Regions from separate parts of the Ruegeria sp. YTSA108 genome, predicted to be linked through region 1. Evidence: riboswitches for the same ligand, from Rfam matches in the RefSeq annotation. Region 1 holds a riboswitch; each other region holds the start of a gene.
What was found. A riboswitch is a leader RNA that binds a small molecule or an ion and turns the genes downstream of it on or off. The one in region 1 is predicted to bind cobalamin.
Positions count from the first base shown of each region.

Region 2: another riboswitch for cobalamin. It lies ahead of AC2FHW_RS03360 (DUF1636 family protein); the one in region 1 lies ahead of AC2FHW_RS09365 (hypothetical protein).
Region 3: another riboswitch for cobalamin. It lies ahead of AC2FHW_RS03290 (CbtB domain-containing protein); the one in region 1 lies ahead of AC2FHW_RS09365 (hypothetical protein).

Region 1 covers NZ_JBXWND010000005.1:121,876-132,165, forward strand. The annotation lists gene AC2FHW_RS09330 (GNAT family N-acetyltransferase) at 1-303, opposite strand, end outside; gene AC2FHW_RS09335 (SRPBCC family protein) at 328-795, opposite strand; gene nudC (NAD(+) diphosphatase) at 836-1,816, opposite strand; gene AC2FHW_RS09345 (5'-nucleotidase C-terminal domain-containing protein) at 2,012-3,853, shown strand; RNA gene ffs (signal recognition particle sRNA small type) at 3,893-3,991, shown strand; gene rsgA (ribosome small subunit-dependent GTPase A) at 4,150-5,178, shown strand; gene AC2FHW_RS09360 (alpha/beta hydrolase family protein) at 5,203-6,060, opposite strand; cobalamin riboswitch at 6,200-6,419, shown strand; gene AC2FHW_RS09365 (hypothetical protein) at 6,503-6,907, shown strand; gene AC2FHW_RS09370 (protein-tyrosine phosphatase family protein) at 6,909-7,409, opposite strand; gene AC2FHW_RS09375 (DNA polymerase III subunit gamma/tau) at 7,566-9,317, shown strand; gene AC2FHW_RS09380 (YbaB/EbfC family nucleoid-associated protein) at 9,473-9,817, shown strand; gene recR (recombination mediator RecR) at 9,882-10,290, shown strand, end outside.
Region 2 covers NZ_JBXWND010000002.1:64,312-73,464, reverse strand. The annotation lists gene AC2FHW_RS03380 (DNA methyltransferase) at 1-1,018, shown strand, start outside; gene AC2FHW_RS03375 (hypothetical protein) at 984-1,913, opposite strand; gene AC2FHW_RS03370 (hypothetical protein) at 1,951-2,511, shown strand; tRNA gene AC2FHW_RS03365 (tRNA-Glu) at 2,501-2,635, shown strand; cobalamin riboswitch at 2,987-3,193, shown strand; gene AC2FHW_RS03360 (DUF1636 family protein) at 3,288-3,662, shown strand; gene cobW (cobalamin biosynthesis protein CobW) at 3,665-4,720, shown strand; gene cobN (cobaltochelatase subunit CobN) at 4,724-8,017, shown strand; gene cobG (precorrin-3B synthase) at 8,014-9,141, shown strand; gene AC2FHW_RS03340 (precorrin-8X methylmutase) at 9,141-9,153, shown strand, end outside.
Region 3 covers NZ_JBXWND010000002.1:49,158-59,447, reverse strand. The annotation lists gene cobM (precorrin-4 C(11)-methyltransferase) at 1-303, shown strand, start outside; gene AC2FHW_RS03305 (cobyrinic acid a,c-diamide synthase CobB) at 290-1,612, shown strand; gene cobA (uroporphyrinogen-III C-methyltransferase) at 1,609-2,337, shown strand; gene cobF (precorrin-6A synthase (deacetylating)) at 2,330-3,073, shown strand; cobalamin riboswitch at 3,117-3,325, shown strand; gene AC2FHW_RS03290 (CbtB domain-containing protein) at 3,363-3,533, shown strand; gene AC2FHW_RS03285 (CbtA family protein) at 3,538-4,236, shown strand; gene AC2FHW_RS03280 (hypothetical protein) at 4,303-4,797, shown strand; gene AC2FHW_RS03275 (DUF1636 family protein) at 4,794-5,207, opposite strand; gene AC2FHW_RS03270 (DUF302 domain-containing protein) at 5,276-5,734, shown strand; gene AC2FHW_RS03265 (thiamine pyrophosphate-binding protein) at 5,812-7,431, shown strand; gene AC2FHW_RS03260 (CaiB/BaiF CoA transferase family protein) at 7,418-8,602, shown strand; gene AC2FHW_RS03255 (tetratricopeptide repeat protein) at 8,784-10,154, shown strand; gene AC2FHW_RS03250 (OpgC family protein) at 10,189-10,290, shown strand, end outside.

The DNA.
Region 1 (10,290 bases):
GGCCCGCCCGACCCCCATGCGCGCGGCTGACGGGCGTATATGTGTTCCGATGATGCCCCAACCGGCTGTTACGCCATAAGTGTTTCCGTCGACGGCCAGTATCAGCGCCTGAAAGCCCAATACCTGTGAACCCTGCACCGCCACGGTGCATTGGATGCTGCCGCAGTGGCTGATGTAATGCTCTTTGGCAAAACTCTCATCGCTGGGTTTGGTGCGCTTACCGGCGGTCACGATCTCTTGCAGGACCTCGGAAATACCTTTGGCGTCATCCACAACAGCGCTGCGCAATATCACATCAGACATTCAGGGCCTCTTGTCTCGGAATTCTCAAGAACCGTGCAGATGACGTTCTTCCATTTCCCGCGCGAATTCGCTGAGGCGGGCCTGAAACTGTCGCCGGAACCGCGACTGACCCAATCTGAGCGATTGCAGCAACAGCCGTGCAGGCAGGGATTTGGCCGATAGCGACATATCCACGGTCAGCCGGGTTCTACGTTGCGACAGGGCCAGAAACTCGACCCTGGTTGAGCCATTCATTCCCTTGCTTGCCGCCTCGAACCGCATATGGGTCGGTGGATCACATTCGGCCATATTGATTTCCACGCGCCGGGGCTTTCCGCGCATACGGAACTCGGTCTCCCAGGATGTACCGGGCACAACGCCCATATGCCCTGACAAACGCCGGACCTCGATCCCGCGGCGCATTGCCATCCGCTCGAACCGTTCGAAATCCGCAAACATTTCGAACACTGCGTTGACAGGGGCCTGAATATCTTCACGTGCGGAGAATTGCATGGTGGGTTATCGTTCTCTTGCCTATTCGCCCAGTATTTTGTCAGTCGAGCGTATCTGCAAGCCAGTTTTGCAGCAGAAAATGCGCAATCGCGCCTTTGCGCGCTGGCAGAAGGCTGGGATGTTCCCCAGCAAAGACCTGCATCATTTCAGCCTTATCCACCCATATCGCGTCTTCGATTTCAACCGGATCTATAGTGATTTCTTGCGACAATGCCTCGCCTGCACAGCCAAACATCAGTGACGCCGGAAAGGGCCAGGGCTGGCTGGAAAGATAGGTTACTTGCCCGACGGGGACACCGGCCTCTTCCATCACCTCTCTGCGCACCGCCGCTTCCAGCGTTTCTCCGGGTTCGACAAATCCGGCCAGTAGCGAATACATCCCTTCAGGCCATCCCGGGGATCGCCCCATCAGCACCGAATTCCCATATGTGATCAACATGATGACGACCGGGTCGGTGCGTGGGAAATGCTGCCCCCCACACGACGGGCAACTACGTTGCCATCCTGCTTGCGACATCTCGCTGGCGGCGCCGCAACGGGCGCAAAACCTATGGGTTTCATGCCAGGCGATGACCGCCTTGGCGGAAGCCGAAAGTTCGGCATCACGTGGGGAAAGGCGCGCCATGATGCGGCGCAATTCGACAAAAACCTGACCTTCAGGCAAATCCGGGTGCTGTTGCTCTGATCGGTCGAAGAATGCCCCAAGCTCGGACAGGTCAACGCCCTCGGGCATCCAATCGGATATATCAAAGGCAAAAACCGGAACTTCATCCGAGAGACCAAGCAATACTGGCGCTGGGACGATCCCACCGGGACCATTTGCGATCAGCTCATGCAAGACAGGTAACAAGCAGAGTTGATCAAGGGCCTCTCCTTGAACCAGCAGCTTTCCGCGCCACAGCAACAGGCATTTCGCTTTCGGATGTGCTCGCGCTGCTGCCATCGTGTCGACGTCTCCGCGAAGATGTGCGGCACGATCCAGCCCTGATCCACCAAACGTTATCTGTTCCGCGTTCTTCATTTAAATTCCTCTGGTTCGCCTGCACAGGGCTGCCATGACAGCTTCGGTGTTGCAACGACAATTCCACGACCGAAAACCGAGGCGATCCCGTCAAATTACCGCAAGTGCATAAAAAAATTTGCACTTACTATGCTTTTTGTTGAAGTTGTTATTCATAAAACTGCCAAAAGTAGAGTATTAAAAACAATTTCGCATTTGTCTGATCAGTCTGTAGGTATCCGGATTTTGGCGACCACCGATCTGCACATGAACCTGTGCAGTTTTGATTATTACGCGGATCAAGACGAACCTACGATCGGATTGACCCGAACGGCCAGCCTGATCCGGCAGGCGCGGAACGAGGCTGAGGCAGACGGAGATATCGTCTTGCTCTTCGACAACGGAGACGCTCTGCAGGGTACACCGTTGGGGGATTGGGCTGCCGATCCCGCCAATGCGCCGCACATCCTGATGCAGGCCTTCGGCAGCCTGGGATATGACGCGATTGGCCTGGGAAACCACGACTTCGGATTCGGGCTTCAATTCTTACAGCACGTTATCTCTGACGCCCCCTGCCCTGTGCTCAGCAGCAATGCCTTGCGCACGAATGGGCCTCAGATCTGGCAAGATCATGTCATTTTGCACAAACAGATCCCTGGCTCGCCGACACCTATGGCCTTGAAAATTGGGGTTTTTTCGGTCCTCCCGCCTCAGACAGCGCAATGGGAGGCGCACAAGCTGCACGACACCCTTACCACTCAGGACATCCTGACTTGTGCGGCAAACAAAGTCAGAAAGCTCCAAGACGAAAATTGCGACCTGATCATCGCGTTGGCCCATACCGGTTTCGGACCGGACAGGTCACAACGGAATATGGAAAACGCGATTATTCCGCTAGCCGAAATCGAAGGTATCGACGCAATAATTGCTGGTCATTCCCATTTGACCTATCCCGCCAAGGCCGGCTCTGAAAACACTCTGGTGCATGGCAAACCAGTTGTCTTACCCGGAACGGCCGGATCACATCTGGGGGTGATCGACCTGAAGCTTCACTCGGCAGAGCGCGGCGGCTGGACCGCTGGCGAAGCCCAGGCGACGCTGCGACCGATATCTGCGGGGCATCCCGACGAAATCGTATCACTGGCGCCTGAAGATCCGGAATTGTTGCATCTGTTTTCCTCGGGTCATGCCGAAACCCGCAGGCGAGCGGGCCAGCCGGTCGGGCGCACCCCGCACCATCTGCACAGCTATTTCAGCTTTTGCACCGAGGACCGTGGGCTGAGGCTGGTCGCCGCCGCCCAGGCTGCCGCGTTACGTCTGTGTATGTCCGAAACCGACCTGGCAGACATTCCGATTTTATCGGCGGTTTCACCTTCGAAATTCGGCGGTCGGGCCGGGCCGCGATTCTATACGGATGTTAAGCCTGGCGAGATATTCCTGCGTAACGTGGTTGACCTGCATGTTTTTCCAAACGAATTGCTGGGTGTCATTGTATCCGGTGATCAAATCGTGGACTGGCTTGAGATGTCCGCAGCTGTTTTCAACCAGATTTCGACCGGATCTGCATCCGAACTTATTTGCGAAAATCGGGTGGGTCACAACTTTGATGTGCTATACGGGCTGTCCTGCAGAATTGATCTGACACAACCTCCGCGTTTCGACGATATGGGCACCTTGATCAACGCCGAATACCGGCGCGTTTCAGAGGTTCTGGTCGGTGCCACCCTCATTGCACCGGATCAGCAATTTGCCGTCGCGCTTAACAATTATCGCGCCAGCGGGGGCGGGCATTTCCCATTTGCGGGTAATGCGCAACGTATCGACATGCCCATCCTGCCGGTCCAGCAAGCCCTGCTGGATTATCTGTCAGGCACCTTGGTCAGCGATCCGCTGGAAGAGGCCCAGGAACCCTTCAGAATCACCAGTAACACTGGTACGCAGGCGATCTTACGCACCGGTCCAAATGCCCACCGACATCTGCAGGACATTCAGGAATTTGATCCACAAGTCCTTGGAACCGACGAAAATGGCTTTTTACGGATTCTTCTGACCTTCTGACGGGTTGTGTTTTTCCGGCCAACTGCCTATATCCACCCTCGAGAGGTTGGCGCGGGCGAGCGCCTCGCCAACCTGGTCAGATCCGGAAGGAAGCAGCCACAACGAGCCCCGCTTGGGTCGATGTCCAACCTCTCACTTACGCGCAACGACTGCCGCAGGAGGGACTTTATGATTGTAGCAATGACCCTTCGGGCAGAGCGTTTCCGGGACTAACACCCGCTCTTGCCTGAACATGTTACCGATGGGTGCGCGTCTGCCACCCTGATGGTTTCCTGTATCTGAACACAGGCAGAACAATGTCCAAAACACTTTCGGACCTGGGATGGTCCTCTCATTTTGCAGCCCAACATGCTGTGAACCCTACCTGCACACCGCATCGCATCAACGCCGTCCATCGTGATCGCCTGATCGGCCTGAATGCGCTTGGCGGCACATCTGATCTGACCCCTGACCGATCAACCGGCGAATTTGCGGTTGGCGATTGGGTCCTTGCGGATGATCAAAACCGCATTCGGCATCTTTTGGAGCGCAAAAGCCTCTTGCAACGCCGGGCCGCAGGCACCGGTGCGCAGGTTCAGCTGATCGCGGCGAATGTGGACGTGCTGTATATCGTCAGTTCCTGCAATGCCGATTTCAATCTGGCCCGGCTTGAACGTTATCTGGCACTGGCGCATCAGGCCGGGTGCTATCCGGTTGTTGTCCTGACCAAGGCCGACAGCTGCCCTGACCCAGAGAGCTATGCCAGTCAGGCCAGTTCGCTGGTTCGGTTTCTGACCGTTCTAACCGTCAACGCGCTGGAGGCGTCAGAGATTGATCCGATCCTGTCCTGGTGCCCTGCCGGGCAAACTGCTGCTTTGGTCGGCTCATCCGGTGTCGGCAAAACCACATTGGCGAACGCCATGACTGGTCAGGCCGGGACAACGGCGGGGATCCGCGAGGATGACGCACGGGGTCGCCACACCACGACCCATCGTGCGCTTCACCCGATGCGAAACGGGGGGTGGCTGATTGATACGCCAGGAATGCGCGCCCTGCGTTTGATGGAAGCCCAAGACGGCGTGGATGAGGTTTTCTCAGACCTTCTTGAATTGGCTGCAAGGTGCCGGTTCTCAGATTGCCAGCACCAGGCCGAACCCGGTTGTGCTGTGCAGGAGGCGATTGCCAATGGCGTGCTTGAGCCCGACCGGCTGGCGCGCTGGCACAAGCTTCGGCGCGAAGATCAGAGGAATTCCGAAACCCTCGCGCAGTCACGGGCACGTGACAAAGCCTTTGGCAAAATGGTGCGATCCGTCATGAATGACAAAAAGTCCCGCAGCAGACACTGAGCGTGACAGAAAGGCGCCTCGTTTTCAGGCAATCAACCGGGGCCAAACCGCCCGGTTTCTGCGGGCAAAAGCGCCAATATGACCGATCTCAGGCGCTCCGAATTCATTCGGAGACAACAGATGTCGCCGCGCCTTTGGTCCATACAGATCGGCAAGCCGCCAGACAGCGTCTGGCGGCACCATCTGGTCGTCCTCGAAGGTGAACAGGTCCACCGGCGTATTCGATTGCGCCCATCTCGCTTCGGGCAGAGCGTCACCGATCTGCGGCACATAATTCTGCGGCGCCGTGCACCAGCTACGCCATTGCCAATAGACCGGACCAGGCAAATCGGCACCGATCCCCACCGCTTTGCCCGGCAGATAGCCCAGCGCATTCACTGCCAGACGCCCATGCACATGCCAGAACATCCACGCCAGCCCGCGATAGGGCCAGGGATGGTCGGACAGAGTAACCAGCCCCGAACATACACAGATCATCCGGTCGATCTGATCAATGTCTGGCTGCACCGGCCCCAGCAAGCCGCCAAGGGAATGACCGATGCTCCACTGCAAAGCGTCCGGGAACCGCCTGCGCATCTCAGCCCGTGCGGCGGGCATGTCGACCAAGGCCCAATCCGCCATGGTCACCTCAGAGGTTTTGAGTTTGTCGCGCAGCGAATGCCCGAAATCGCTGTAGTCATAGGTCAGACAGGCCATACCCTGTTCGGCGGCCAGCCAACGGGCAAAATGCTGGTAATATTCGCGCGGCACTGCAGTTGCGCTGTGAATCACCACGGCGACCTTCGGCTCGGTTTCAGGCAGATACAGCCGCGCCGACAGGCTGGCAGAGCCTGAGGCAAAATCAAAGTCCTTAGTCTGGACGCAGGGCGTGGTATCAAGCATGGCGCTTCCGACAAATTCTGAACTACTCGGTTCACTCAACAATCGGCCCGATTTCGGCCACCAGAGTCAAGATTTCATCAAGATGACCAAACGTCCGGTTTGAACCCCAACAGGTGGCTTGACTCGGGGTCTGCATAGCCGCTAGCGATGTGGTGATGGTTCTTGCCCCGGAAATGGGGCGGGATGAAAAGGGAACACGGTGCGGTCTGCCCCGGCGATGCCGGAAAGGGCCAACTCCGCGACTGCCCCCGCAACTGTAAGCGGTGAGCAATGCCGAAATACCACTGGCCCCAGGGCTGGGAAGGTCGGCAAAGCGACGACCCGCAAGTCAGGAGACCTGCCATCGTATCGAAACCGAAACTCGGGCGGGGTGTCCGGGCAGGTCGTCAGCGCGCTGTCAAACCTGATCCTCACCCTTCGTCCTGCGCGCGGAGGGCGCATTATGATCTGGAAGACAAAAACACACGAATTCACCGCAACCGTCTGTCAGAGGACCGGGAAACCCTGCCCCGCCCTTGCCCGAATGGCACGCGCCATGGCCGAGGCGATGGCGACGGCAAGGCCTGCGACATCCAAAACATTCGAGGTCGAAGGTACCAGCGATCTGACCCATTGCACCGAAGGCTGCACGGCCCGTTTTCGGGCCCAATCAGAACAGATCAGGGTCTATTGCGGCACCAGCACAGACACGCCGACAGAAAAGCTGGACGCCTATGGCGACATGATGTTCGGGCCGGAGTTCATCCAGAAATCCGCTGGTTTTCTGTCAGAACCACCCTGTGCGATGCTCGACGTATCGATCCTGCCGCCGCGCAGCGACAGTATTCCGTATCAAGTGTCTGCCTGATTCAGGGAAGGGTTCGGGCCGGCAACCCGGCCCAGTCCTTTTGCGCGTCGGTTTCCACCGCGCAGGGCCGCACTGCACGCAACCGCCGAAGCGCTTGGTCAGGCGCTTCGCCGCATTCCACCATTAGCCGCATCACAACCATCCCCGAGCGTCCGCACCCACCGCGGCAATGCACCAGCACCTTGCCGCCACTGGCAAGGACATGTTGGGCGGCGGCGCTGGCTTGCGGCCAAAGCGCCTCAACCTCAGGCGTGGGGGCGCCGAAATCGGAGACCGGAAGGTGGACCCAGGCAATCCGTTCGCACTGCAGGTCCGCCTCGAATGAACGCGCGCCGGAATGCTGGAACTCATCCAGAGTAGTCATCGAGATGACCAGGTCCGGCGCCCAATCCCGGATTACTGCGAAATCCCCAGCATAATCGCCCGTGACACCCGGCAGTGGGCACAGAGCGATCTGCCCTTTACCCAATCCAAGAGGGTGAATTGCAAAACTCTCCAACACAGCTCCTTTTCCTGCATCACCACATGGGGCTAAAGCCCCTCATGATTTACCGGCTCTGATACAACTTGCCAAAACGAAATTCCTTTTCGCGCGCGGTGGACGCGGACGGCGGGGGTCTCTACGCTGCAAACCTGACACGAATCCAACAGAGCAGACATGACCGACACGCCCAGCCCCGCCTATCAGGTTCTCGCGCGGAAATACCGCCCGGAAACTTTTGCTGACCTCGTCGGTCAGAACGCAATGGTGCGCACGCTGAAAAACGCGTTCGAGGCCGACCGGATTGCGCAAGCCTTCATCATGACTGGCATCCGCGGCACCGGTAAGACGACCACGGCCCGGATCATCGCCAAGGGCATGAACTGCATCGGTCCTGATGGGCAAGGCAAGCCCACGACCGAACCTTGCGGCCAGTGCGAACATTGCGTCGCCATCATGGAAGGCCGCCATGTCGATGTGATGGAGATGGACGCCGCCAGCCGCACCGGCGTAAATGACATTCGCGAAATCATCGACTCGGTGCGCTATCGTGCCGCCAGTGCGCGCTATAAGATCTACATCATCGACGAAGTTCACATGCTTTCGACCAGCGCGTTCAACGCGCTGCTCAAGACGTTGGAAGAACCTCCTGCGCATGTGAAGTTCATCTTTGCCACGACCGAAATCCGCAAAGTCCCGGTGACTGTTCTGTCGCGGTGCCAACGATTTGACCTGCGCCGGATCGAACCCGAGGACATGATTGGCCTGCTCAATAAGATTGCAGCGGCTGAGAAGGCGCAGATCGCGGAGGATGCCCTGGCGCTGATCACCCGCGCGGCCGAAGGGTCGGCGCGCGACGCAACATCGCTGCTGGATCAGGCAATCAGCCATGGGGCCGGTGAAACCAGCGCAGATCAAGTGCGCGCGATGCTGGGTCTGGCCGACCGGGGCCGGGTATTGGACTTGATGGAAATGATCCTGCGAGGGGATGCAGCAAGCGCGCTGACTGAATTGGGCGGGCAATATGCCGAAGGGGCCGATCCGCTATCCGTGCTGCGTGACCTGGCCGAAATCACGCACTGGGTTTCGGTTGTAAAGATCACGCCAGACGCAGCCGAGGACCCGACGGTTTCCCCTGATGAACGTGCCCGTGGTCAGCAAATGGCCGAGGCCCTGCCAATGCGCGTTTTGACCCGGATGTGGCAGATGTTGCTGAAAGCGCTGGAAGAGGTATCGGCCGCGCCAAATGCCATGATGGCTGCTGAAATGGCCGTTATCCGCCTGACCCATGTTGCCGACTTGCCCAGCCCCGAAGAGCTGATCAAGCGCCTGCAGGACAACCCGCCTCCGCCTCCGAATGGCGGTCCTGGCGGTGGTATGGCCGTGCCCTCTCAGGCTCCGGTACCAGCGGCATCATCTTCTTACGTATCCGCAACTAGCAGCCCCGCCGGCGCGCCGTCGGCCGCTCTGGCCCATGATATCCAATCGGCGCTGGCACGGTATCCGAGTTTTGACCACGTGGTTGAATTGATCCGCACCAATCGGGATGTGAAACTTCTGGTCGAGGTCGAAAACGGGGTGCGGCTGGTTTCTTACCAACCGGGGCGGATCGAATTCACCCCGACACAGAACGCACCCACAGATCTGGCAGCGAGACTGGGTTCGTCGCTGCAACGATGGACTGGCAACCGCTGGGCTGTGTCGATTGTAGCCGATGGTGAGGTTGCGACCATCGCCGAGATTCGAGACGCCGCCGAGCTGGCGTTGAAAGCAGAGGCTGAGAAACACCCATTGGTTCAGGCGGTGCTCATGCAATTTCCGAAGGCACGCATCAAGCGGATTGAAACACCGGAAGAACGTGCCGCCAAGGTGGAAACCGAGGCGCTGCCCGAGGTCGAAGACGAATGGGACCCGTTCGAGGAAGACTGAAACCGTCCCGCCTTACCCAACAGGAAACCTCCCGGGCCCAACGAGAGGAAAGGTCTTGCCAAAGGCCTTGACGACGGGCGGGAGCCAGCTCGGCCCTTGTGCCGCGCCGACCGCGCCCGTATTTAGGCGTCAAACCGGATATTAGGAGAATACCGATGCTCAAAGGACTCGGCGGCCTGGGTGACATGGCCAAGATGATGAAATCCGCGCAGGATCTACAGACCAAGATGACGGATATGCAGGAAGAGCTGAATACCATCATGGTTGTCGGCGAATCCGGTGCAGGGCTGGTCAAGGCAACAGCCACGGCCAAGGGAGAGCTGAAAGGTCTCGATATCGACCCGTCAATCTTTAACGGCGACGACAAGGAAGTGGTCGAAGATCTGATCCTGGCCGCCGTCAAAGATGCTCAGGCCAAGGCCGCAGAACGGTCGCAGGCTGAGATGGCTAAGCTGACCGAAGGTATGGGCCTGCCCGCAGACATCAAGCTGCCGTTCTGATAGGCACTCCAGACGAAATACCGGCCGGGCCCAACTGCCCGGCCCTTATGCAGGAGCAAGCGCAGTGAGTTCGAACAGCGATATCGACAATCTGATCGACCTGATGGCCAAACTGCCAGGCCTCGGCCCACGTTCGGCCCGTCGCGCAGTGCTGCATCTGATCCGCAAACGCGCCCTTCTGCTGACACCGCTTGCGGACGCGATGCAACAGGTTGCCATCACTGCCCGTGAGTGCCTGAATTGCGGCAATGTAGGCACTTCGGATATCTGCGACATCTGCGATAGCGAAGTCCGCGCGACCGGAGAGCTGTGCGTCGTCGAAGACGTCGCCGACCTTTGGGCGATGGAACGCGCAGCGGTTTTCAAAGGCCGCTATCACGTGCTGGGCGGCACCTTGTCGGCATTAGATGGAGTCGGCCCGGATGAGCTGCGCATTCCTCGCCTCAAGGATCGGGTCACAGCCGAGGGGATCA
Region 2 (9,153 bases), on a different contig from region 1:
GGCAGTTGTAAGGACTGAAGCTCTAGAAACCACTGAATGGGCAAATGGCCCAACCAAGCTTTTCTTTGGTGATAGCCTCAATTTTTATGACGACTGGCAGGCTCCTGATTGCATCGTTTCTGATGGGGCCTATGGTGTTTTGGGATTTGAGGGGGACACTTCAGATCACACAGGAATGCCTGAGTGGTATGAGCCTCATATTGAAGCTTGGTCCAGAAAAGCTTCGGCAAAAACTGTTCTCTGGTTCTGGAACTCAGAAATTGGATGGGCATCAGTTCACCCCATCTTGGAAAAGCACGGCTGGCGCTATGTGAACGCAAATATCTGGGATAAGGGTGTTGGCCACATCGCGGGCAACGTAAACACAAAGAAAATCCGCCGCTTTCCAGTCGTGACTGAGGTCTGCGTACAGTATGTCTTTGAGGCGCGAATTGACGGGCAAATTCTTAAGCACTGGCTGTATAACGAGTGGAAGCGCACAGGCTTACCTATGCGGCAGGCCAACACGGCCTGCGGTGTCGCTGATGCCGCTGTAAGGAAGTATCTGGATCAAGGGCATCTTTGGTATTGGATGCCTCCTGAAATGTTCCAAAAGCTTGCAAGCTGGGCCAACGAAAGAGGCGACCCCAGTGGCCGCCCATATTTTTCGCGCGATGGCGTATCTCCAATGACCGCAGATGACTGGGCTGAAACGCGGTCAAATTTTGATTGCCCGCATGGAGTCACAAACGTCTGGCATCGCCCAGCACTCAGAGGTGCAGAACGCATAAAAGCTGATGGCACTAGAGGTCGCGCGGTACACTTAAATCAAAAACCGTTGGACCTAATGACAAGAATTGTGGAGGCCTCCACGCCGCAAAATGGCACAGTTTGGGAACCTTTTGGAGGCCTTTTCTCAGCGTCCGTCGCCGCAAGACGAGCTGGCTTCAATTCCTATGCTAGTGAAATAGACACGACGTACTTTCATTACGGATTGCAACGCCTTATCGAAGAAGCTCGTCAGTGTCCCCTTCCGTAATTCCAAGCTGTTTGGCGAGAACACTTTTCACGAGACCCCTGTCAGGATTTCGGAAAAGTTTCTCCCACTGCTTGACCGTTAAACCTTGAACGGTTTTTGCCAACACACGTGCCTTGAAGGCTTCTAGCTCATCGTGAACAATACGATCCATTTTCGCATAGTTCGTATCTAGACGGTAAGTAAACCCGCCAAGAAGCTCTCTGAGTTTCGCTTGATATTCAGGTGTGGGTTCGTACTTGTGCCCATTCGTTCCCCACGAATTCACCATTGCTTTCGCCTTAGCGATATCAGCTGGGTCTTTGTTCTGCAGCTTGTAACCGTTGGTATTTGTTTGCTGCAAGTTGCGAGTTCTGTCGCTAGTGTCCTCTGGTTCCAAAACAAGATAATCAGGAGGATTATGGTAGTGAGTGTCACGTGCTTTCGCTACTGATGCCCCAGATACCACTACGACATCCAAAATATATGGCTTTCCAAACAAGATGTATTCAGGCAGCCACGCCAACATGCATACATATGTGTTGTCATCCTTGAAATGGTTTTGTGAATCCTTGAAGCGAGCCGTTATTTCTGTTGCCAGAGGAAACCACGCTTTAATCTCAAAACCAGGCGTAGGCGTCACACCCTCAAAGATCGTGTCTGGAAATCCTGGATCTTGCCTCTTCCACTCTCCTTTTCCTCTGTATTCTTCTTGATCATTCAAAAATTCAACTGTGTTGAATTCGATCATATTTCCTAACAAGGGAGAAAGTTTAGAGATCACTTTGGACAAGTTCACAGCGGCATCAGGTGTGATTGGCTTAGATACAGTGAGCAAGTCAAAAACGTGACCACTTAGTTCATGCAGATGGGCGGTTGCTGTCTGAATAACGTCTTGAGTTTTAATTTTATCTTGCATCTTGATGGCCTTCACTGTCGCGAGACACAACTAAAAATTGCGCCACACTTTACCTAGACCACTGGATACCATAAGGAAATATACAATTTCATCCGCTTACAAACCGCTATTATCAACCTATGGTGACCACCCCAAAGAACCTTCAGCCCACCAACCTTTAAATTATGAAAAAATGACAAATTTGGTGAACAAAATGCCAACAAAGATCACCAACTTCGAACAGAAAATGCTCACTAACCAAGAGTACCCAAACTATCAATTTGAACTGACGTTAGTACCACCAAATCTTGATGAGAATGACATCATTCGTCATACAATTTTTGATGACCGTTCAATTGACGTTGATTGCAGTTACGGGTCAGTGTGGCTACGCGTAACTTTACGCTCTAACCCAAGCAAATTTGTAGCTCAGGCGACCTTTGGCGTCAGTTCAACGTCTGTAGTTTGCGACTTAGTTGAGGTCGCAGAAGAGTATCGCTTGAAGGGGCTAGGAAGGTACATCTATCGCCTAGTCGAAGACTTGCTGAAAATGCAGATTAAGCCCAGCAACAACTTATTGGATGATGGAAGGGCTTTTTGGGAGCACTGGCGAAATTAGATTGTACACAAAAAGGTATACAACGAAAAATATTACAAATAAATGTTTGATTTTCAATTAATATTCTTGATGTCGATCTCTTGCAAATCCGTGTACACCGGTTCGATTCCGGTACTCGCCTCCAATACTTTCAAACAGTTGCTTCGCATTCGGCTTTTCGAGCCTGCGACATGCCGTCTCGCTACGGCAGTGCTCTGCTGAGTGAAGCTTGACACCGGATTGATCAGAAGGCGGTGGACTCACTGGCTCGGCCGGTAAATTTGACCGCTCTATCGAATCCACGCGATATGCCCTTTGAAGTAACTGGCCCGCGAATCCTTTCGTCTGGATATCTTCGAGGCGCAAAGCCCAAACTCGCCTGCCGTCATTTTGCATGTGGCTGACCAAACATGCCGCTGACAGGCATTGGCAGGTCGCTTTTCCATTCTCGATGATTTCCGTGCGTCTGCCGCGCTTGACAAGCCCCCTGCCCGTGCCGCATGTCCCATCCGTTGGTGTCTGCACATGCAGATGAAAAGGGAATGCGTCAGCGGTCATCCGTCAAACGCAGCCGCCCCCGCGACCGTGACCGGAGAGGGTGCCCAAAGCCACTGGCCAGACAGGCCGGGAAGGCGGGACATCTGCCAGAGGCCAGCCTCTGACATCCGCAAGCCGGGAGACCTGCCAACATCCGAAGTTGAAACCGGACGGGGTGATCCGGTGTCGGGCCCATGTCGCAATACGTGGCCCGCATGAAACCCCGTCCCCCGCGAAGAGGATTTGGGGGGATGAGAGACATGACCGAGACCACACCTGTTGAACTGCTGGTGTGCACGACCTGCCGCCGCGGCCTGCCCGTCGAGAATGATGCAGATCGTCCTGGGGCGTTGCTGCACAAGGCGTTGGAGCAGGCAGAACTTCCTGATGGCGTCACTTTGAAGGCAGTAGAATGCCTTTCAAATTGCGATCAGGGCTGCTCGATTGTGCTGCGTGGCGGACCCGAACGTTGGACCTTTGTCTATGAGCATCTCGATGAAACCGATCATGTCGAGACCATTGTTGAAGGTGCGACCAAATATCTCGAGACCCAAGATGGCCTCGTTAAATGGCGCGAACGTCCTGAACATTTCCGCAAAAACTGTGCGGCCCGCATTCCCCCGATTGGAGCTTAGATATGAGCAATCTCGAAAAACTGCCCGTCACTGTGATCACCGGCTTTCTGGGCTCGGGAAAGACCACGCTGGTGCGTCATCTGATGCAGAACCCGCAGGGCAAGCGCCTGGCCGTTGTGGTCAACGAGTTTGGAGATGTTGGCGTCGATGGCGATATCCTCAAATCCTGCGCGATCCCCGATTGCCCGGCGGAAAACATTATGGAATTGGCCAATGGATGCATCTGCTGCACCGTGGCAGATGATTTCATCCCGACCATCGAGGCGCTGATGGCGCTAGAGCCGCGCCCCGATCACATTCTGATCGAAACCTCTGGCTTGGCCCTGCCCAAGCCGCTGCTGAAAGCGTTCGACTGGCCGGATATCCGCTCGAAAATCACCGTGGATGGCGTAATTGCTCTGGCCGATGCCGAAGCTGTGGCCGCCGGTCGCTTTGCCCCGAATGTCGCTGCGGTGGATGCCCAGCGCCTGGCCGATGACTCGATTGATCACGAAACGCCGCTATCCGAGGTGTTCGAGGACCAGATCTCCTGCGCCGACATCATTCTGCTGACCAAGCCTGATCTTGCTGGCCCCGAGGGGGTCGCCAAGGCCAAGGAAATCATCGCGGCAGAGGCTCCGCGCCCGCTGCCCGTGGTCGAAGTGGCCGAAGGCGCTGTGGATGTACGTGTTGTGCTGGGGCTTGAGGCCGCTGCTGAAGATGACATGGAGGCACGTCCCAGCCATCACGATGGCCACCACGATCACGAGCATGATGATTTCGAAAGCATCATTGTCGAGCTGCCGGAACAGACCGATCCGGCCCAGCTGGTCGCCAATATCGAACGTCTGGCGAATGAACTGAACATCCTGCGGGTCAAAGGCTATGCCGCTGTTACCGGCAAACCCATGCGCCTTTTGGTGCAGGCAGTCGGGGCCCGTGTGCGTCATCAGTACGACCGCCCGTGGGAGCCAGGTGAAGAGCGTCGCTCGCGTCTGGTGGTCATCGCCGAGCATGACGACATCAAAGAGGCTGAAATCCGCGAAATCCTCGTGGGTGTAACCGAGGCCGCCGAGTAAGCCATGCACGTCGTCTTCCGCGAAAGCCACGGGTTAGAGGAAACGGAGACCCCAACCGATCTGGGCCAGAGCCCGGCGGATCTGGTGGTGCTGTCCTTTTCCGACAGTGATCTTGGCGCTTTCGCGGCAGGCTGGCATCGTGGTGGTGGACCCGAAGGCCGGATGCCGACCCTGCGGCTGGCCAATCTAACGGCGCTGAAGCACCCGCTTTCTGTCGACACCTATGTCGAGCAGACGCTGGAGGGCGCCAAAGGCATTCTGATCCGCCTGATCGGTGGCGTGCCCTACTGGTCCTACGGATTGCAGCAGGTTCTGGCACTGGCCCACGCCAAAGGCATCGCTGTGGCAGTCCTGCCGGCGGATGGACGTGAAGATACGCGCCTGGATGACTATTCTACCCTGCCCGTTTCAACCCTGCGGCGGCTGGCGCATCTTTGCGACACAGGCGGTGAGGTCGCAGCGCAGGCTGCGCTGGCGCAAATGGCACTGGCCGCGGGGCTTTATTCTGGCCCGGTGATGGGGGCCAAGACGATCCCGGAATGTGGCGTATGGTGCCCGGATCGCGGTGTGATCCCGGCGGATACCGCATTCGCCGGTGATGCCAAGCGCATCCTCGTGACCTTCTATCGCGCCTATCTGACCTCGGCAGACACTGCCCCGGTCGCGGCCCTGATCCACCGTCTGCGTGCGCGTGGGTTTCAGGCTGTTGGCCTATTTGCGCCGTCGCTCAAAGCCCCTACCGCCGCTGACTGGCTGCGCGAACAGGTCGTAGCGCTGGCCCCCTCGGCAATCATCAACGCCACCTCCTTTTCGGGCAAAGGCGCCTCGGGAACGTCCCCGCTGGACGCCGCCAATGTGCCGGTATTTCAGGTCGCCTTGTCCACCGCACGCCGCAAGGCTTGGGTCGATGCGGAACGCGGGCTGTCCCCCGCCGACCTCGCAATGCATGTGGTCCTGCCCGAGGTGGATGGCCGCATTTCGGCGGGCATCGCTTCGTTCAAGGAACCGGGCAAGCGCGACCCGTATCTGGAATATTCCCGTTTTGCCCACCGCCCCGAGCCGGAACGGGTTGAGGCGATCATTGATCGGGTGGACGGCTGGCTGCGCCTAAGCGACAAACCTAAGCCAGATCAGGTCCCAGCGTTGGTGCTGTCGACTTATCCCGGCAAGGACTGGCAGATGGCCCATGCGGTTGGCCTGGATGCGCTGGCCTCGGCCGAGGCGATGCTGTCTGATCTGCAGGCCGAAGGCTATGACACCGCACCTGGCGCGCCGATTGCCGAGACGCTTCTGGATGCGCGACTGTCTTGGCCGCTCGCGGCCTATCAGACCGCGCTGGAAGACTTGCCGGAACAGTTGCAAACGGATCTGCAATCCATCTGGGGCAAGCCTGAGGACGACCCGGTTTTTGCCGATGGTGCGTTCAACTTTACCGCCTTGAACCGGGGCAAGACACTGATCGCGCTGCAACCGGAACGCGGCACGCCCGAGCTGCGCGATGACGACTATCACGATCTTTCGCGCACCCCGCGCCACAGCTATGTTGCCTTCTATCTCTGGCTGCGTAAGGGGCATGGCGCGGATGCGCTGATCCATATCGGCGCGCATGGCACGTTGGAATGGCTGCCAGGCAAATCGGTCGCCCTGTCCCAAAACTGCTGGCCTGAGGCGTTGGTCCGAGATCTGCCGGTGATCTACCCCTTTATCGTGAATGACCCCGGCGAGGCCGCACAGGCCAAGCGCCGGATCGGCGCGGTTACACTGGGCCATATCCCGCCCCCGATGCGAACAAGTGACACGCCGGACCGTATGGTGCGGCTGGAATCCCTGCTGGACGAATTCTCGAACGCCGACGGGCTGGACCCCAAACGCCGCGACCGACTACAAGAAGACATACGGGATGAGGCGCAGGCCATTGGTCTGGAAAGCGATCTGGGTCTGAATCAGGCAACCTGTACCGCCGAAGCGATCACCCGTATCGACCGATTTGTCTGCGACATCAAAGAAAGCCAGTTCGGCGACGGCTTGCACGTCTTTGGCCGCGTCCCCGAAGTGACCGGCAATTTTGATGCCACGCCTTCGGCGCATGCGGAACGTCAATCACTTTTGGACGCACTGGCCGGGAAACGGATCGAGGCTGGCCCGTCTGGCTCACCCTATCGCGGGCGCTCGGACGTGCTGCCGACAGGGCGAAATCTTTACACCACCGATCCGCGTTCGGTTCCAACACGCGCGGCCTATACCCAAGGTGTCAAACTGGCCGAGGAACTAGTGCGGCGGCATCTGCAGGAAGAAGGCGATTACCCCAAGGGGCTGATTGTCGACCTCTGGGGCTCGGCCACGATGCGCACTGCGGGTGAAGAATTCGCCATGGCGCTTCACCTGCTGGGTGTGAAACCGGTTTGGGACAAGGGGTCGGAGCGGGTTTCCGGTATCGAGGTGCTGCCAATCACTGATCTCAGCCGTCCACGGCTAGACGTGACCTTGCGTGTCTCGGGCCTGTTCCGCGATGTATTCCCGACGCTTTCTGCGCTGTATGGCCAGGCAGTGCGAGCATTGTGTGAACGGGACGAGGCAGCAGACTGGAACCCATATGCCGGGCAGGCACCGGCCGCCCGTGTCTATGGCCCCGCCCCCGGCAGCTATGGCCTGAACATGACGCAGCTATCCGAAATCTATACGGACGAAGCGCGGGCACAGGCCGGTCAGGCTTGGCTGGATGCCAGTTCCTTTGCGCTTGAGGGCGAGCAAATTGCACGGGATGTCGATGGTATTACCCAACGCGTTGCCCACGCCGATAGCTTTGTTCACCTTCAGGACCTGACCGAAACCGATCTGCTGTTGGCCAATGACTATGCCACGCATGAGGCCGGTTTTGCCGCCGCCAAGAAAGTCACTGGCGGTACTGCGCAGCTGTACCATCTGGACAATACCAACCCAGACATCCCCCGCGCCCGAACCCTGTCTGAGGAAATCAGCCGCGTTGTCCACGCGCGCGCGGCTAATCCTGACTGGATCGCAGGAATGCAACGGCACGGATTCCGCGGCGCCGCCGAGATCGCGGCAACGCTGGATCATATGGCAAGCTTTGCCCATCTGTCGGGAACCGTTGCACCGCATCTGTTTGACATCTACCACGATGCCACACTGGGTAACGCCGAGGTTGATGCCTTTCTGCAAGAGAAGAACCCACGGGCGCATCAGGCCATGCAGGATCGGTTCCGTGCGCTGCTCGAGGCTGGCCTGTGGAACACGCGCCGAAACTCGATCCGAGCCGATCTGGAGGGGTTGGGATGAGTGCACCGATCGTTCAGGGCTGGTGCCCCAGCGCCCATCGCCCGATGATGTCGGGGGACGGGTTGGTCGTGCGGGTTCGGCCGCGGCTGGCGCGCCTTGAGGCTGCGCAGATGTTAGGCCTGTGCGAACTTGCCGACCGGTTTGGCAATGGCACAATTGACCTGACCAACCGCGCCAATCTGCAACTGCGCGGTGTGGCCGAGGCCGATCACCAACCTTTGCTAGAAGAACTCGCTGCGCTGAACCTTTTGGATGCGGAACCGGGTATCGAGGTGCGGCGCAATATTCTGGTGACGCCGCTCTACCAATCCGGCGATCTTACCGCACGACTGACGCAGGAACTGATCGACCGGTTGGGTGAATTGCCGTCGCTACCAGCCAAGTTTGGGTTTGCCATCGACACCGGACCAAATCGCCTGTTGGTCGGGGATTCGGCGGATATCCGGCTGGAGACAGGCCCCGACGGGCTGATCCTACGCGCTGATGGCGCCGAAACAGGGCGTCGCGTGACCGAAAAAATCGCCATCGACCACCTGATCGCGCTGGCCGAATGGTTCGCGGATCACCAAACTCCCGAGGCCCGGCGCATGGCCCGCTTGGTTGCGTCACAGGATTTGCCGTCAGAATGCCAAGGCAGCGCACCGGGTGATGTTGGCGCTCTGCCTGAACCGGGCATCGTGGAACTGGGTGCGTTTTACGGAGCCGCGTTCGGTCAGTTGCCAGCGCGCGGGCTTGCGGGGCTGATTGAGACCTGCGGTGCCTCTGCGCTGCGGGTCACCCCTTGGCGGCTGTTTCTGATGGAAGGCGGGGCGGCGATACCCGCCCCAGCGTTCGTCACCGATGGCACCGACCCGCTGATGACCACTGACGCCTGCCCCGGCGCCCCGCTCTGCCCGCAGGCGCAGGTGGAGACCCGCGATATCGCCCGCGCGCTGACCTCGCGTATTCCCGGCCACTTGCATGTCTCGGGCTGTGCTAAAGGATGCGCGCGCATGGAACCAGCTGATGTCACCCTGGTCGGCCACGATGGTCGATTTGATCTTGTCAAACAAGGCCGCGCGGGAGATGAGCCAAACCTGCGCGGGTTAAGCCCCGAAACACTTATGACCATGGACTTCTCCTGATGCCCTATGAAT
Region 3 (10,290 bases), on a different contig from region 1:
CTGTCGATCGGCAATCTAGACACTGTGATCGCCGATCTGACCCCGGCCTATGGCGCCGAATGCCCGGTGGCCGTGGTCTACCGTGCCAGCTGGCCCGATGAGCGGATCATCCGTGCGACGCTGGCGACGCTGAAAGACACGCTGGACGAGAGCATCTCACGCACAGCGCTGATCATGGTGGGTCCAGCACTGGCTGGTGAAGGGTTTGACGAAAGCTGCCTGTATTCTAAGGATTACGACCGCCGGTATCGCCCGCAAAGCGCGGACAGCCCTTGGTCAAGCTGGAGCCATGGTGATGACTAACCCTCCGGGCATTCTGATTTCGGCACCGTCTTCGGGGACTGGCAAGACCACCGTGATGCTGGGCCTGCTGCGTGCGCTGGCCGAGGATGGCCTGACCGTCCAACCATTCAAAAGCGGCCCTGACTATATCGACCCGGCCTTTCACCGGGCGGCGGCTGGGCGCGCCTCGTTCAATCTGGACAGCTGGGCGATGGGCGATCCTCTGCTGAACGCAATATCGGCACAGGCTGACGGCGCGGATATCGTCGTAGCCGAAGGATCGATGGGTCTGTTCGACGGTGTCGCCAAACCCGGTGAGATTGGCCATGGTTCTAGCGCGGAAACCGCGCAGCGTATGGGCTGGCCTGTGGTGTTGGTTCTGGATGTCGGCGGTCAGGCGCAATCAGCTGCAGCCACGGCGCTGGGGTTTCGGATGTACAACCCCGACCTGCCCTTTGCCGGGGTAATTTTGAACCGCTGCGCCAGCCCGCGCCACGAGCGTCTGACCCGGTTGGGTATGGAACGTGCAGGCCTGCCGGTTCTGGGCGTTCTGCCACGACGCGGAGACCTGACACTTCCCGAGCGGCACTTAGGTTTGATCCAGGCAGTGGAACATCCCGATCTGGAAAGCGCTATTGTCGGCTATGCTGCGTTCCTGCGTGAACATGTCGATCTGGAGGCGATCAAGCGGGCGGCTTCCTCAAGCCCAGATAGGCCATCGTCAGCCGTGCCGCCGCGCCCTCCGGCGCAGCGGATCGCACTGGCCCGGGATGCTGCGTTTTCGTTCACCTATCCGCATTTGCTGGAAGGCTGGCGCACGGCGGGTGCAGAAATCCTACCGTTTTCACCACTGGCGAATGAAGCCCCTGCCCCGGATGCCGATCTGGTCTGGCTGCCGGGTGGGTATCCCGAGTTGCACGCAGGCACATTGGCCGCCGCCAACACCTTCCAGACTGGGCTGCGCAAACATGCCGAGACAAGACCTGTGCATGGCGAATGCGGGGGCTACATGGCGCTGGGTCAGGCGTTGATCGACAAAGAGGGTGCCCGGCACGAAATGGCGGGCCTTCTGGGCCTTGTGACCTCCTATGAAAAGCGCAAGTTCAACCTGGGTTATCGCAAGGCGGAATTATTGGCCCCAATGGCCGGATTTGCCGAAGGCACAGCGCTACGCGGGCATGAGTTCCACTATTCCTCGATCATCGAACAGCCTGACGCCCCGCTGGCGCGCGTGTTCGACGCCGAAGGCGCGGAAGGCCCGCAAACCGGATCGGTGCGAAACAATGTCACCGGGACATTCTTTCATCTGATCGCCGAGGCCTCGGCATGAGTGGTTTTGTGTCCTTCATCGGTTCAGGCCCCGGCGACCCGGAATTGCTGACGCTGAAGGCGGTGGACCGGATGCAGAAAGCTGATGCGGTGCTGTTTGATGACCTCAGCAGTGGCCCGATCCTGAGCCACGCGCGTGAGGATGCCGATCTGGTTGGGGTCGGCAAACGCGCCGGGCGCCCCTCGCCCAAGCAGGATCACGTCAGCCGCTTGTTGGTCGAATATGCACAAACCGGTCAGCATGTTGTGCGGCTGAAATCCGGTGATGGCGGCATGTTCGGCCGGCTTGAAGAAGAACTGGTGGCCCTGCAAGAGGCCGGGATCGACTATGAAATCATCCCCGGCATCCCCTCGGCGGTAGCGGCGGCGGCAGCGGCGGGCATTCCGCTGACCCGGCGACTGACCGCGCGGCGCGTGCAATTCGTCACCGGCCACGATGTCAGTGGCAAACTGCCCGAAGATCTGAACCTGGCAGCACTGGCTGATCCACAGGCTACGACCGTCGTGTTTATGGGCAAGCGCACCTTTCCCCTTTTGGTTGGCGCCCTGCATTCCCACGGCCTACCGCTGGACACACCTGCTTTGATGGCCGAGTCCGTCTCGACCCCCGAGCAAAAACTGCAACGCTCGACCATCGGTGCCTTGTCGCAGCAGTTGGAAACCGAGATCGGCACCGCCCCGGCCCTGATCCTGTATGGACCTCTGGCAGAGTTCGAAAATGATTGACCTGACGCTGATCGGTATTGGCACCGGCAACCCGGATCATGTGACATTTCAAGGGGCGCAGGCGATCCGTTCGGCGGACCTGATCCTGATCCCCCGCAAGGGCGAAAACAAGGCCGATCTGGCAGGGCTGCGCGAGCAGATCATCGCTCAGGTCGCGGATACTCTTCCGCAAATCGCGTATTTCGACATTCCCAAACGCCGTGCCGATGATGGCTATTTACGCGGAGTGGACGAATGGCACGATGCGATTGCATTGCGCTGGCAGGAGGCCATCGCAGCCCACCCGAAGGCCCGCCATGTGGCGCTGCTGATCTGGGGGGATCCGTCGCTGTATGACAGTTCGCTGCGAATCGCGGCACGTTTGACCCCTCAGCCAGAAACACGGGTGATTCCCGGCATCACCGCGCTGCAAGCGCTGACGGCGGCCCATGCGATTCCGATCAACGAACTGGGCGCGCCCTATATCGTAACAACTGGTCGTCGCATCCGGGAAGAAGGATGGCCGGAAACCGCAGAAAACGTGGCGGTGATGCTGGATGGCGAATGTTCATTCCAAAACCTGGACATGGAAGACTTGGACATTTGGTGGGGCGCATATGTCGGCATGAAAGAGGAAATCCTGATCAAAGGCCCTTTGGCCGAGGTTGCGCAGCAGATTCTAGACCGCCGCGCCCATGCCCGTGCCGACCATGGTTGGATCATGGATATTTATTTGCTGAAAAAGCGCATAATCTGACACAATACGTCGCAAATGATGATTGCACCGCCACAGCTATAGCGGCTAAATGGGGGTGTCTGGTCCTGCCGGAGAAATCCGGATGCTAAGAGGGAATTTGGTGCGACTGCCTCGGTGGTCAACTCCAAAGCCGCCCCCGCGACTGTAAGCGGAGAGCCCCTGTTCAACCAGCCACTCCCGGTTCTCCGGGGGGAAGGCGAACAGAGGCATCGACCCGCAAGCCAGGAGACCTGCCAGGCGCAAAAACGAAACACCGGCCGTCGGGTGCGGCGGCAGAGGAGAATACAAAATGGCAACACAAACGAAAACAGCATCCGCCGCGCGTACAGGCTTTGTTCCGGTCATGTTTGCAGTGGTTCTGGGTCTGGGCCTCATCACGCTGACCGGTCACGTTCAGGCAGCGGCCCTACATGATGCAGCGCATGACGTGCGTCACGCGACCGGCTTCCCCTGCCACTAAGACCGTGTTCAGTCGTATATTGACCAGCGCGTTGTTCGCTGGTGCTGCAGCGGGGCTGATTGCCGCCTTGCTGCAGTTGGTATTTGTGCAACCAGTATTGTTGCATGCCGAGCTTTATGAATCCGGAGAGCTGGTGCATTTCGGGGGCGAGACCGTATCGGCTCATCCCGAGCTGCCGCGCATGTTCTCTGAACTGACGCGTGATGCGCTGAGTGTCATCTTTACCATGCTGACCTATACCGGCTATGCGCTGGTGATGGTTGCGCTGATGTCGGTAGCCGAAGGTCAAGGGCATCAGATTGATGGCCGGACCGGCGTTCTTTGGGGGTTGGCCGGATTTATCGCCTTCCACCTTGCACCAGGTTTCACCCTGGCGCCCGAAGTGCCGGGTGTCGCAGCAGCCGATGTCTATGCACGTCAGGTCTGGTGGTTCGCAACGGTTGCAGCAGCCCTTGTCGCCATGTGGTTGATCGCCTTTGGAGGTAACCTGATCAGCTATGTGATCGCCGCAGTACTTCTGTTGGTGCCACATCTTATCGGTGCACCCGAGCCCGATGTTTTCACCGGCCCTGTGCCGACTGAAATTGGCGCATTGTTCGCGGCACGAGCTTTTGGAATCGGTCTGGTTGCATGGGTTCTGGTTGGCGCGTTCGCTGGCTATTTCTGGCAGAAAGAAGCGCAACCTTCCGAAGCAACGGCCTGATCGCACTTCGAATGAACGCGCCGGGTGTAAACTTGGCGCGTTTCCCTATGTTTTCAAGGAAATACAATGACCCGTTCACTTGCTCTATTCGTGATCGGTCTGGTCTTTGGCGGCGGTGCAGGATTTGTAATTGCTGCTGCAAATGGCGTCACATTTGATGGCCACGACCATTCTGATCCGTCTCTTCACGGAGCCTCACACACTGAGACCATGGCCCACGATCATTCCACGGCCCTGAACCTACCGGCAGGCACAGATGCACCTACACTGGACATCGCTCTGACACAGGATCCTATGTCTGGCTGGAACCTGCATGTCATGCCAAAAAACTTTACCTTCGCACCGCAGAACGCATCGACCGCAGACATGGTGGGCGAAGGGCACGCGCATGTTTACATCAACGGAGAAAAGCTCGCCCGGCTTTACGGCAGTTGGATGCACATTGATCAGTTGCCCAAAGGCGAGGTCGAGGTTTCGGTTTCGCTGAATTCCAACAGCCATAGCCCGCTTTCGGTCGATAACGTGCCGGTTCGTGCTGCGGCTACGGTTCAGGTCGATTAAAGCGCCGGAATACGCGCACGCAAACACATCCGAAGCCGCCCGCAGGGTCGGGCGTCTTCAATCCAGCCCTGCGGGCTGTTCAGGTAAGTACGGCAAGTTTCAGCGATATCCGCAGCATCCGCCGCCACATCGACTCCCGAAAACACATAAGATGCGCGCCCCTGCGCCTGTATAGCCAGCGCCGTGGGTTCCGCGCAGCTGCTGAAACAGGCGTGTTCGCTCAATTCGACCTGATCCGTCAATCCAGCCCTTTTCAGTGCGTCCTTCACAGCCTGCACCTCGGCCGCCCGATCGCGTGCGGTGCCACAGGTTTTGCAGATCATCAGGCGCATCCGATCCAGACCTTTCCCTTCGTCCTGCGCCCGTTTCTGCGGCTTTAAGCGGCGCGGCGCAATCCCGAATGCGCACAAGATTGTGAGTGCGACGTTCTCACATTTCTGGCAAGATTCCTGCAGACACCTTAAAAGGAGGCCTCTGGATGAAACTGCTTTGGACTGTCTTCGCCCTGCTGGCTCTGCCCGCCTGGGCCGACGAACCGCTCTCGGGATGGGCCGTGTATCCAACGGGCAAAAGCTATAGTGAATTAGTCTCGGACACCAAATCGGCGGTTAAGGCAAACGGTCTGATCGTGGTCACGCAGGCCGGCCCCACCAAAGCCGCCGCCGCGCGGGGGATTACAATCCCAGGCAATCTGGTGATCGGCGCCTTCAACAATGACTATGCGGTGCGCGTGCTGGAAACCTCGGTGCGCGCAATGATCGAAGCACCGATCCGGTTTTACGTGACTGAAAACGAGGACGGCACCGCCACCCTGTCCTATAAAACGCCCAGCTTTGTATTCGCGCCCTATATCTATGAGGGAGGAGACCCCCTGAGGGACATTGCCCAGAAATTGGATGACACCTTTCAGATCGTGGCCGAAGCCGCTGTCAAATAGTCACACTGGCGTGATGCGCCTTGCGTCCGGGTCTGTCCTCCGCAATCTGCGTTGAAACAGTTTTCGGAGCTTTACTGATGCAGGACTCGTCGCCCCGCGCTGCGGACATTCTGGCCCAACGGCTTTATGAGGCTGGCTGCCGCCACGCTTTTGGCATGCCAGGTGGCGAGGTGCTGACCCTAGTGGATGCGTTGGAAAAGGCGGGAATAACCTTTCACCTGACCAAACACGAGAACGCGGCTGGCTTTATGGCCGAGGCGGTGCATCACCGCGACGGTGCCCCGGCCATTCTGGTGGCCACACTCGGTCCAGGCGCGATGAACGGGATCAATGTGGTCGCCAATGCGTTGCAGGACCGGGTGCCAATGATCGTGCTGACCGGCTGTGTCGACGCAGATGAGGCGCTGACATACACCCATCAGGTCATGGATCACGCACGGGTCTATCGCTCGATCACCAAAGGGACATTCATGCTGACCGCCAAAGGCGCGGATGTTATCGCAGACAAAGCGGTGTCGCTCGCCAGTCAGCCGCGCCCAGGGCCGGTGCATATCGACGTGCCGATTTCGGTTGCGGATGCGCCTGTGACCGATGTCAAACGCCGCCGTCTTGTCAAACCTGCCGCCGTCGCGCCCGAGGGGGATTGCGTTGAAAAAGCCCGCCGCTGGGTGGCACAGGCCGAACGGCCCATCGCGATTATCGGCCTGGATGTTCTATACGACGACTCGCGCAATGTGGTGCAGGCGTTCCTTGAACATTTTGGCATTCCTTTTGTGACAACCTACAAGGCCAAGGGCGTGGTTCCCGAGGATCATCCACTGTGCCTTGGCGGCGCGGGCCTGTCGCCGCTTGCTGACACCCATCTGGTGCCGCTGGTTGAACAGGCCGATCTGGTGTTGTGTCTGGGCTATGACCCGATCGAAATGCGCCCTGGCTGGCGCGAGATATGGGACCCCGAAGAAAAGCGCGTCATCGACATTTCGGCGGTTCCGAACGATCACTACATGCATCAGGCCGGGTTGAACCTGGTGGCTGATACCGGCGCGACCCTCGAGGCCGTTGCAAAGGGCAACCCTGCCCGCGCCACCTGGCCCGGCGGTGAGCCCGAACAGGTTCGGGCCGCCCTGGCGCGAGCCTTCCCTACTGATGACGTATGGGGTCCCGCCGCGGTAATTGCGGAAACCCGCGCGGTTCTTCCTGCCGAGACATTGGCCACCGCTGACAGTGGCGCACATCGCATCCTTCTCAGCCAGATGTGGGGATGTTCCGAAGAACGCGGGCTGATCCAATCTTCAGCGCTCTGCACCATGGGCTGCGCTCTGCCAATGGCCATCGGGCTGAAACTGGCCGAACCCACGCGCCCGGTCATCAGCTTTTCCGGCGATGCCGGGTTCCTGATGGTCGCCGGAGAACTGTCGACCGTTGCCGAGATGGGTGGTAACCCGATTTTCCTGGTGTTCGTCGACGCCAGCCTTGCCCTGATCGAATTGAAACAGCGTCAGCGGCAAATTGGGAACGTAGGCGTCGATTTCGACCGCCACGACTTTGCAGCTATTGGCCGGGCCTTCGGCGGGAATGGTCACACGGTGCGCACCCGCGCCGAACTGAGGGATGCTCTGGAAGCGGCAACCAAGTCTGATAGGTTCACCGTAATCGCTGCTGAGATTGATCGCGGAGGATATGATGGCCGGATCTGAAGGACCGCTGAAGGGCGTCAAGGTTCTGGACCTGTCTCGCATTCTGGCCGGACCGACCTGCACACAGTTGCTGGGCGATTTGGGTGCCAGCGTTATCAAGATCGAAAACCCTGCCACTAAAGGGGACGACACGCGCCAGTGGGGCCCACCCTATGTCGCTGATGCCGACGGGGTTCCATCGGATCTTAGTGCCTATTTCATGTCAGCCAACCGCAACAAGAAATCGGTCGCCATCGACATCACCACACCCGAAGGTCAGGCGGAAATTCGGCGGCTGGCCTCGTTTGCGGACATCCTGATCGAGAATTTCAAACCCGGCGGGCTTGCGAAATACGGGCTGGATTACAAATCGCTCTCGCAGGAATTCCCTAGCCTCGTCTATTGTTCGATCTCAGGCTACGGGCAGGATGGGCCTAACGCATCAAAGCCCGGATATGATCTGATGGCGCAGGGCTATGGCGGTGTCATGTCTCTGACCGGCGATCCCCAAGGGGCGCCGATGAAAGTTGGAGTTGGTATCGCTGATGTCATGTGCGGTATGTATGCCTGCGTTGGCATTTTGGCAGCATTGCGCCATCGGGACCAGACCGGAGAGGGACAGCAAATTGATCTGGCTCTGGTCGATTCCCAGATTGCGTGGCTGATCAATGAAGGCGTGAATTATCTGACATCCGGCAATGTGCCACAACGCCGTGGGAATGGTCATCCAAATATCGTTCCATATGACGTTTACGAAACCGCTGATGGCCATGTGATCCTTGCTGTAGGTAATGACAGTCAGTTCCGCCGGTTCTGCGAATTCATCGGCCAACCTGATCTGGCGGATGACGTCCGCTTTGCGACGAATCCGGCGCGGCTGGAAAACCGGGATGCGTTGAACGCCCTATTGCGCCCTGCGGTTCAGTCATATGACACAACAACCGTCATCGCAGAACTTGAGGCACGCAAAGTACCAGTTGGGCCGGTCCAGACCCTGGATCAGGTTTTTGACACCGAGCAGGTCGCGGCGCGGCAAATGCAGATCGCGATGCAGGCTGCCCCGGCCGAGGTAAAACTGATCGGAAACCCGCTGAAATTGTCGCGGACACCGGTTACCTACCGGACGGCTCCGCCACAGTTCGGAGCGGACACTGCAGCAGTCTTGAACGCTAAGAACCCATTTGAAGATTGAAACACAATGCCTTACTAGGCGGCATATTGCTGAAACATGCCGTTGAATCGGCGGATTTTTTCACGTTTTCCACACACAGCTTTTCACCAATTCGAGAGCAGGGCCGATACTGATACGACCCCGCCTGACTCTCTGCTAAATCGAACAAAGTAATAAATCGCAAATGGATTGGATCCCGCGCATGAAACAAGATGTTTTCGGACAGATGAACACTCTTTGCCATTCGGCCAGTGTCGAGGCGTGGAATGGTGTTCTGCTTGGTTTCATGGCGCATTCAGCTGTCACACCCCAGCATCTGGGCAAAGTGCTAGAGCTTGAGCCCGATTTCGCGCTTGGTCACGCCATCAAAGGTCTGTTCCTGGTCCTGCTGGGTCGGCGCGAGATGATGCCAGTTGCAGCGGAAGCGTTGAATGCTGCCAACACCGCTATGGATCGCCAACCGGTAACTGAGCGCGAGCGGCTTTATGTCGACGCGTTGGCCCTTTACCTGTCCGACCTGCCCTCACATGCAATCCAGAAGTTTGAAGAAATTCTGCGCCTCCACCCACAGGACTCGCTGGCGATGAAACTCAGCCATGCAACACGGTTTGTCTTGGGAGATGCCGCTGGTATGCGACGGTCGATCGAACGTGTCCTGCCTGCTTATGAACCCGACCACGCCGGCCGCGGATATCTTCTGGGGTGCCATTCCTTCGCGCTTGAGGAAACCGGGGCCTATGAAAAAGCCGAAATCGCCGGACGTCAGGCACTGTGGATGGTGTCGGATGATGCCTGGGGCCTGCACGCAGTAGCCCATGTGCACGAGATGACCGGCAATGCGCAGCAAGGTCTTGATTGGCTGGCCGGACGCGAGGATGCCTGGGCGCATTGCAACAACTTCCGCTATCACGTCTGGTGGCACAAGGCGCTGATGCATCTGGACCTGGGTCAGGTCGATCAGGTTATGGAACTGTATGACCAGTATGTCCGGCAGGACAAAACTGACGATTACCGTGACATATCGAATGCCACGTCGCTTTTGTCCCGGCTCGAGCTTGAGGGCGTCAAAGTTGGAAACCGCTGGGAGGAACTGGCCGACCTCAGCGCCGCCCGGACCGAAGATGGCTGCCTGATCTTCGCCGATCTTCACTATCTGCTGGCCCTGACCGGCGACAACCGGACCGAAGCGACCGGCAAAATGCTGCAGCGCATCCAGAAAGATGCCCAGCGCAATCAGGGCGACACTCCGATCCGGATGTCGGATCCCGGTATTGCCGCAGCCAAAGGGCTTGAGGCTTTTGGCGACGGCCTTTACGGCGAAGCATTTGATTTCCTGTCGAATGCACGGGACGGAATGCAACTGGCCGGTGGTAGCCACGCCCAACGTGATGTATTCGAGCGCATCACTATTGATTCCGGCCTGCGTGCCGGCCGTTTGGATGCTGTCGAGCGCATTCTAGACGACCGCCGTGCCAAGCGGGCCGGGGGTGAGGACAATTATGCTATGGCGCGCCGCGCATTGATCGACGCGGCTCGCGATAACCAAGACGCACAAAGCGTTCCGGCAGAATAACAAAACAAAAAGACTGAAGAAGGACAGAACTCGTATGGCGACTCTATCGCCCGCTTCTGATTTTGCACCTGTGGCAGCCACCTCGGCCGCCCCCGTTAGTACGCGCGACCCGCGTCTGGATTTCTATCGCGGAATC